DNA from 2 places in the Planomonospora alba genome. Region 1 is predicted to be linked to the other one. Evidence: riboswitches for the same ligand, from Rfam matches in the RefSeq annotation. Region 1 holds a riboswitch; the other holds the start of a gene.
What was found. A riboswitch is a leader RNA that binds a small molecule or an ion and turns the genes downstream of it on or off. The one in region 1 is predicted to bind glycine.
Positions count from the first base shown of each region.

Region 1 (4,403 bases):
CCTGCGGGTGGCCCGGGCCGTCGAGGCGGGCAACCTCAGCGTCAACTCGCACGCGTCGGTCCGCTACTGGACGCCGTTCGGCGGGTTCAAGCAGTCCGGGCTCGGCCGGGAGCTCGGCCCCGACGCCCTGTACGCGTTCACCGAGACCAAGAACGTCTTCATTTCGGAGGATTGATGCAGCGCCTGCAGGACCGCGTGGCCGTCATCACCGGCGCCGGGAGCGGGATCGGCCTGGCCACCGCGCGCCGCTTCGCCCAGGAGGGCGCGAAGGTGGTGTGCGCGGACGTCGACGAGGCCGCCGGCGCCGAGGCCGCCGCCGAGGTGGGCGGCCTGTTCGTGCGCGCCGACGTCACCAGCGAGGACGACGTCGAGCGCATGTACCGCACGGCCGTCGAGACCTACGGGAGCGTGGACGTCGCCTTCAACAACGCGGGCATCTCCCCGCCGGACGACGACTCCATCCTCCAGACCGGCATCGACGCCTGGCGCCGGGTGCAGGAGGTCAACCTCACCGGCGTCTACCTGTGCTGCAAGCACGTCATCCCCCACATGCGGCGGCAGGGCAGGGGCTCGATCATCAACACCGCCTCGTTCGTCGCGGTGATGGGCTCGGCGACCTCCCAGATCTCCTACACCGCCTCCAAGGGCGGCGTGCTGGCGATGTCCCGGGAGCTCGGCGTGCAGTTCGCCCGCGAGGGCATCAGGGTCAACGCGCTCTGCCCCGGGCCGGTGAACACGCCGCTGCTGCGGGAGCTGTTCGCCGCCGACCCCGAGCGGGCGCAGCGCCGCCTGGTGCACGTCCCGCTCGGCCGCTTCGCCGAGGCCTCCGAGATCGCCGCGGCCGCGGCGTTCCTGGCCTCCGACGACGCCAGCTTCGTCACCGCCTCGCAGTTCCTCGTCGACGGCGGCATCTCCGGCGCCTACGTCACCCCGCTGTAGAAGGCGGCCCCGGCGCCGGGAAGGCCCGCAAGGAGAGGGGCCCGGCACGTCACGGCAGGCCGCGGAGGGCCCGGGCAGATCGAGGGAGGTCGAGGGAGGTCGCGGTGTCCCGTCCCGTCATCGGCATCACCTGCTACGTCGAGCCCGCGCGCTTCACCGTCTGGGACACGCCCGCCGCGCTCCTGCCGTACGGCTACGTCGACCACGTGGTCCGGGCCGGCGGCCAGCCGGTGATCCTGCCCCCGGCCGGCGACCCCGCGGCGCTCGCCGGCCGCCTGGACGCGCTCATCGTGGCCGGCGGCGGCGACGTCGACCCCGCCCGGTACGGCGCGCCGCCCCATCCCGCCACGAGCCACGTCCGCCCGTTCCGCGACGACTTCGAGCTCGGTCTCGTCCGGGCCGCGCTCGACGGCGGCCTGCCGCTGCTGGGCGTCTGCCGGGGCCTGCAGGTCCTCAACACCGCCCTGGGCGGCACCCTGCACCAGCACCTGCCCGAGGCGGTCGGCCACCGCGGGCACTGCCCGGCCCCCGGCGCCTACGGCCGCCTCCCGGTCCGGCTCGCGCCCGGCAGCCGGATCGCGGAGATCCTCGGCGCGCACAGCGCCGACGTCGCCCACTACCACCACCAGGCCGCCGACCGCCTCGGCGACGGCCTGCGCGCGACCGCCCACGCCGGGGACGGCACCGTCGAGGCCGTGGAACTGGACGGCCACCCCTTCGCCCTGGCCGTGCAGTGGCACCCCGAGGCCGACGACGAGTGCGCCCTGTTCCGCGCGCTCGTCGACCACGTCCGCCCGTGAGCCCGCCGGATCCCGGATCCGGGGATTTCGCTCGGCGGGCGGCGGCCGTTAGGCTGGCCGGGACACCGATGAGCCCGTGCGGGAGAGCGTCCTGACAGCCAGGCCAGGACCCCTGAAGGAGCAAGCCCTCCCCGCGAACCTCTCAAGGCAAAGGACCGTGCGGGTAGGTGCCCTCTGGAAAGCAGGCCTCCGCGGCCTCGCCGAAGGTGAAAGTCCGGTTAAAACCCGGGCGAAGCTCTCAGGCACCCATGACAGAGGGGGAGGATGCTCTCATCCGACCCATGTCCGAGGTGCGATCATGTCCCGACCCACGCCGCTGCGCGGCGTCCACGAGTCCCTCGGCGCGACGCTGACCGACTTCGCGGGCTGGCTGATGCCGCTCCGCTACGGCAGCGAGTCCGCCGAGCACAACGCGGTCCGCCAGGCCGCGGGCCTGTTCGACCTGTCCCACATGGGGGAGATCTTCGTCACCGGGCCGCAGGCCGGCGAGGCCCTCGACCACGCCCTCGTCGGGCACCTGTCCACGCTGGAGCCCGGCCGCGCCCGCTACACGATGATCGTGAACGCGCAGGGCGGCGTGCTGGACGACCTGATCGTCTACCGCCTCGCCCCCGAGGAGTTCATGGTCGTCGCCAACGCCTCCAACTACCCCATGGTCGCCGCCGAGCTCACCGGGCGCGCCGAGGCGTTCGACACCGCCGTCGAGGACCGCTCCGACCGCTACGCGCTCATCGCCGTGCAGGGCCCCCGCTCGCAGGAGATCCTCGCCCGCCTCACCGACGCCGACCTCGCCGGCCTGAAGTATTACGCGGGCCTGCCCGCCACGGTCGCCGGCCGCCCGGCGCTCATCGCCCGCACCGGCTACACCGGCGAGGACGGCTTCGAGCTCTTCATCGCCTGCGACGACGCCGAACCGCTGTGGGCCGCGCTCACCGAGGCCGGCGAGCCGTACGGCCTGCGCCCCGCCGGGCTGTCGGCGCGCGACACCCTCCGACTGGAGGCCGGCATGCCGCTGTACGGCAACGAGCTGTCGACCACCCGCACCCCGTTCGACGCCGGGCTCGGCCGCGTGGTGAAGTTCGACAAGCCGGGCGACTTCGTCGGCCGCGCCGCCCTCGAGGCGCTCAAGGACGACGTCCCCGCCCGCCGCCTGGTCGGCCTGGTCTCCACCGGCCGCCGGGTCCCCCGGCACGGCTACCCGGTGGTGCGCGCCGACACCGGCGCGACCGTCGGCGAGGTCACCAGCGGAGCGCCCTCCCAGACGCTCGGCCGGCCCATCGCCATGGCCTACGTGGACACCTCGGCCCTGGGCGACGGTCTGGCGGTGGACATCCGGGGCAGCCGTGAGCCGGTCGAGATCGTCGACCTGCCTTTCTACAGGAGGAACAAGTGAGCAGCATTCCCGACGGCCTGCGCTACACCAAGGAGCACGAGTGGGTGGCGGGTGACGGCCCGACCGTCACCGTGGGCATCACCGCCTACGCCGCCGACGCGCTCGGCGACGTGGTCTACGTGCAGGTCCCCGAGGCCGGCTCCACCGTCGCCGCCGGCGACGCGGTCGGCGAGGTCGAGTCGACCAAGTCGGTCAGCGACATCTACGCCCCCGTCGGCGGCGAGGTCGTCGAGGTCAACCAGACCGTCGTCGACGACCCCTCCCTGGTCAACAGCGACCCCTACGGCGAGGGCTGGCTCTTCCGCGTCCGCGTCGAGGGCGACACCGGCGACCTGCTCTCCGCCGAGGAGTACGCCGCCCTCACCTCCGGCGAGTCCTGACACGTCCCCTCTCCGTGCCGTGACCGCGCGCGCCCTGCGGACGCGCGCGGTCACGGCGGTTCTAAGGACCGATGATCAATGGCGATCAGCGTCTTCGACCTCTTCAAGATCGGGATCGGCCCGTCCAGCTCCCACACCGGTGGCCCGATGGCCGCCGCGCACCGCTTCGCCAGGGGCCTCGACCACGACGGCCTGCTGGACAAGACCGCCCGCGTCGAGGCCGTCCTGTACGGTTCCCTCGGCCTGACCGGCAAGGGCCACGGCAGCGACAAGGCCGTCCTGCTGGGCCTGTCCGGGGAGAAGCCCGAGCTCGTCGACGTCGACACCGTCGACGAGCGGCTGGCCGCCATGAAGGCCTCCGGCACCATCCGCCTGTACGGCTCCCGCGAGATCCCGTTCGTCGTCGGCGAGCACCTCGTCTTCGAACGCAAGGTCTCGCTGCCCGGCCACCCGAACGGCATGCGCTTCACCGCCTTCGACGAGCACGGCGAGACCCTCCGGGAGAAGGTCTACTACTCGGTCGGCGGCGGCTTCGTCGTCGACGAGAGCGCCACCGGGACCGACCGCATCAAGCCCGACGACACCGCGCTGCCGTACCCGTTCACCACCGCGGCCGAGCTGCTCGCCCACTGCCGCGAGACGGGCCTGTCGGTCTCCGGCCTGATGCTGGAGAACGAGAAGGCCTTCGGCCGCGACGAGACCGAGATCCGCACCCGTCTGCTCGACCTGTGGCGCGTCATGTCCGAGTGCGTGCGGCGCGGCATCACCAAGGAGGGCGTGCTGCCCGGCGGGCTCAAGGTCCGCCGCCGCGCCCACCGGCTCCACCGGCGGCTGCAGAGCGAGAGCCACGAGAAGGACCCGCTGCAGGTGATGGACTGGGTCTCGCTGTTC
Region 1 covers NZ_BAAAUT010000002.1:133,355-137,757, forward strand. The annotation lists gene ABD823_RS01655 (aldehyde dehydrogenase family protein) at 1-175, shown strand, start outside; gene ABD823_RS01660 (3-oxoacyl-ACP reductase) at 175-939, shown strand; gene ABD823_RS01665 (gamma-glutamyl-gamma-aminobutyrate hydrolase family protein) at 1,044-1,739, shown strand; glycine riboswitch at 1,809-1,907, shown strand; glycine riboswitch at 1,908-2,004, shown strand; gene gcvT (glycine cleavage system aminomethyltransferase GcvT) at 2,038-3,132, shown strand; gene gcvH (glycine cleavage system protein GcvH) at 3,129-3,512, shown strand; gene ABD823_RS01680 (L-serine ammonia-lyase) at 3,591-4,403, shown strand, end outside.

Region 2 (4,403 bases), on a different contig from region 1:
CCGACGAGGCGGCCAGGGAGATATCCGGCCGGTTGCTGGAATTGCACGCGGCGCTGCTGCGTTCCGGTGTGCGTGGGGTCCTGGGCAGGTGAGGGCCTGACCGGGCACTCGCGGCCCCGCGGGTGTTACGTTGAATGAGACGGTTGGAACCCAGCGAAAGACGGAGCAGCCCGTGTTGCAGATGGAGGTCGTGGGCGTCCGGGTCGAGATGCCCTCCAACCAGCCGATCGTCCTGCTGAAGGAGACACACGGGGAGCGCTACCTGCCGATCTGGATCGGGATGACGGAGGCGACGGCGATCGCCATGGCCCAGGCGGAGGAGCCGCCGCCCCGGCCCCTCACGCACGACCTGTTCCGCGACGTGCTCGACGCGCTCGGGGTCCGGCTGAACACGGTGAACATCGTGGCGCTCCGGGAGGGGATCTTCTTCGCGGACCTGGTGTTCTCCAACGGCGCCGAGGTGAGCGCCCGCCCGTCGGACTCGATCGCCCTGGCGCTGCGCACGGGCGCCCGCATCTTCGCGAGCGAGGACGTGGTCCGCGAGGCCGGAGTGATCATCCCGGAGGACCAGGAGGGCCAGGAGGACGAGGTGGAGAAGTTCCGGGAGTTCCTTGACCAGATCTCGCCGGAGGACTTCGGCCGTGCGGGGTAGGAATTTCGGTGCATTTACGCTTCACGACGCGCCGAGTGGGGTCGTTGACTGAGGCAGATCCCAGTCTTACGGTGCGAGTGAACCTGTGGCCGTGCACAAACCCCCAGATCAGGCCACGGGATGAGAGAAAGCCGGAGGTCCGCAGTGGCGGTCAGCAGCGGCGAAGGAAAGGCGGCCGGCCAGGATGATCCGGTGCGGCGCCGGTCGGCGCGCCAGCGCGCCGGTGAAGAAGGTCTGCTGTTCGACGGGCGACCGGTGAGCCCGCCCGCCGACGTCGGCTACCGAGGCCCGACGGCCTGTGTCGCTGCCGGCATCACCTACCGGCAGCTCGACTACTGGGCCCGCACCGGGCTGGTCGAGCCCACCGTCCGGGCCGCGCACGGCTCGGGCTCCCAGAGACTGTACGGCTTCCGCGACATCCTCGTGCTGAAAGTCGTCAAACGACTGCTCGACACGGGCGTCTCCCTGCAGCAGATCCGGATCGCCGTGCACCACCTGCGCTCCCGCACGGTCAGCGACCTCGCCCAGATCACCCTGATGAGCGACGGCGCCAGCGTCTACGAGTGCACCACGCCCGACGAGGTCATCGACCTGCTCCAGGGCGGTCAGGGGGTGTTCGGCATCGCGCTGGGCCGGGTCTGGCAGGAGGTGGAGGGCTCGCTGGCGGAGCTGCCCGGCGAGCGCGCGCAGGGCGACGAAGGCCCTTTAGGCGGGCACCCCGCCGATGAGCTGGCCCGTCGCCGCCAGGCCCGTCGCACGGGGTAAAGTTGGTCTCGCCGATGACCCTGTGCGGGAGAGACCCCGACATGATCGGGGCGCCGAAGGAGCAACCTCCCCGGAATCTCTCAGGCACCCTGTACCGCACGGACGAGGCGACTCTGGAAAGCAGGCGCGCCCGCCAGGTGCGCCTCACCGACGGTGAAAGCCGCCCCGGCAGGGGTCGGTGAAGCTCTCAGGTCGAGATGACAGAGGGGGAGATCCGGCCGTACGCCGCGCCCAGCGCCGGTCTCCACCGCCTCGGGAGGCTTTCCATGACCGACCTGTCACCGCTCAGCGAGCTCACCCCCCCGCCGTTCGCGACCCGCCACATCGGCCCCGACGGCGCCGACCAGACCCGCATGCTGGAGGCGGTCGGATTCGACTCCGTCGCCGACCTGACCGCGGTGGCCGTACCCGAGGCGATCCGCGCCGCGGACCGGCTCGACCTGCCCGCCGCGGCGAGCGAGACCGAGGCCATCGCGGAGCTGCGTGCCCTGGCCGCCCGCAACACCGTCCTCACCTCCATGATCGGCCTGGGCTACCACGACACGGTCACCCCCGCCGTCATCCGCCGCAATCTGCTGGAGAACCCCGGCTGGTACACCGCGTACACGCCCTACCAGCCGGAGATCTCCCAGGGCCGCCTGGAGGCCCTGCTCAACTTCCAGACGGTCGTCTCCGACCTGACCGGCCTGCCCATCGCGGGCGCCTCCCTGCTGGACGAGGCCACCGCCGCGGCCGAGGCGATGACCCTGGCCCGCCGCGCCGCCAGGGCGAAGTCCGACGTGTTCGTGGTCGACGCCGACGCCCTGCCGCAGACCAAGGCCGTGCTGCGCACCCGCGCCGAGCCGCTCGGTATCGACCTGGTCGAGAGCGACCTGACCGCCGAGCTCCCCGAGTGCTTCGGCGTCCTGGTGCAGTACCCCGGCGCGAGCGGCCGCGTCCGCGACTTCCGCGCCGTCGCCGAGGCCGCCCGGGCCCGCGGCGCCCTGACGGTGGCCGCCGCCGACCTGCTCGCCCTCACCCTGCTGGCCGCGCCCGGCGAGCTCGGTGCGGACATCGCGATCGGCTCCTCGCAGCGCTTCGGAGTCCCGCTGGGCTTCGGCGGCCCGCACGCGGCCTACATGTCGGTCCGCGAGGGGCTGCAGCGCCAGATGCCCGGCCGCCTGGTCGGCGTCTCCCAGGACGCCGACGGCCGCCCCGCCTACCGGCTCGCGCTGCAGACCCGCGAGCAGCACATCCGCCGGGAGAAGGCGACCAGCAACATCTGCACCGCCCAGGTGCTGCTCGCCGTGATCGCGGGCATGTACGCCGTCTACCACGGCCCCGAGGGCCTGCGCCGGATCGCCCGGCGCGTCCACCGGCACGCCGCCGTGCTGGCCGAGGGGCTGCGCCAGGGCGGGGTGGAGGTCGTGCACGACGCCTTCTTCGACACCGTGCTGGCGCGGGTGCCGGGCCGCGCCGAGCAGGTCGTCGCCGCCGCCCGGGAGGGCGGCGTCAACCTCCGCCTGGTCGACGCCGACCACGTGGGCGTCAGCTGCGACGAGAGGACCGAGGCGCTCCACCTGGAGAAGGTCCTGGCCGCCTTCGGTGCCGGCGCCGCGGTCCTGGCCGACCTGGACACCGCCGCGCACGACGCGCTCCCCGCCGAGCTGGCGCGCACCGGCGACTTCCTGACCCACCCGGTCTTCCACTCCCACCGCTCCGAGACCGCCATGCTGCGCTACCTGCGCCGGCTCCAGGACAAGGACATCGCGCTCGACCGGTCGATGATCCCGTTGGGCTCCTGCACCATGAAGCTCAACGCGACCACCGAGATGGAGCCGATCACCTGGCCGGAGTTCGCCGGGATCCACCCGTACGCGCCGCAGGACCAGGCGCGCGGCTACCTGGAGCTGATCGGGCAGCTGGAGCGCTGGCTGGCCGAGGTCACCGGCTACGACGCCGTCTCGATCCAGCCCAACGCCGGCTCCCAGGGCGAGTTCGCCGGACTGCTGGCCATCCGCGCCTACCACCGGGCCCGGGGCGAGGAGGGGCGCGAGGTCTGCCTCATCCCGTCCTCGGCGCACGGCACCAACGCCGCCAGCGCCGTCATGGCGGGCATGAGGGTCGTCGTGGTCGCCTGCGACGAGAACGGCAACGTCGACCTCGGCGACCTGGTCGCCAAGATCGACGCGCACCGCGACCGGCTCGCCGCGATCATGGTGACCTACCCGTCCACGCACGGCGTGTACGAGGAGACCATCACGGAGGTCTGCCGGCTGGTCCACGAGGCCGGCGGCCAGGTCTACGTCGACGGCGCCAACCTCAACGCGCTGGTCGGCCTGGCCAAGCCCGGCGAGTTCGGCGCGGACGTGTCCCACCTGAACCTGCACAAGACCTTCTGCATCCCGCACGGCGGCGGCGGCCCCGGCGTCGGCCCGGTCGCGGTCCGCGCCCACCTGGCCGACTACCTGCCCGGCCACCCGCTGCACGACGGCTCGGCGGTCGGCCCGGTCGCCGCGGCGCCGTACGGCTCGGCGAACATCCTGCCCATCTCCTGGGCCTACATCCGGATGATGGGCGGCGACGGCCTGCGGGCCGCCACCGAGCAGGCCGTCCTGTCGGCCAACTACCTCGCCCGCAGGCTGGCGCCGTACTACCCGGTCCTCTACACCGGCCGGGGCGGACTGGTCGCCCACGAGTGCATCGTCGACCTGCGCCAGATCACCAAGGAGACCGGCGTCACCGTCGACGACGTGGCCAAGCGCCTGATCGACTACGGCTTCCACGCGCCGACCATGTCCTTCCCGGTGGCCGGCACGCTGATGATCGAGCCGACCGAGAGCGAGGACCTGGCCGAGCTCGACCGGTTCTGCGACGCGATGATCGCGATCCGGGGCGAGATCGACAAGGTCGCCTCGGGCGCCTACGACCGGGCCGACAACCCCCTGCGCAACGCCCCGCACACCGCCGACTGCGTCACGGCCGACTCCTGGGACCACCCCTACGG
Region 2 covers NZ_BAAAUT010000044.1:14,542-18,944, forward strand. The annotation lists gene ftsR (transcriptional regulator FtsR) at 1-92, shown strand, start outside; gene ABD823_RS24340 (bifunctional nuclease family protein) at 173-652, shown strand; gene ABD823_RS24345 (MerR family transcriptional regulator) at 797-1,417, shown strand; glycine riboswitch at 1,433-1,524, shown strand; gene gcvP (aminomethyl-transferring glycine dehydrogenase) at 1,684-4,403, shown strand, end outside.
Region 2: it holds a riboswitch for glycine, as region 1 does, so the genes downstream of both, gcvP (aminomethyl-transferring glycine dehydrogenase) here and gcvT (glycine cleavage system aminomethyltransferase GcvT) in region 1, are expected to answer to the same signal.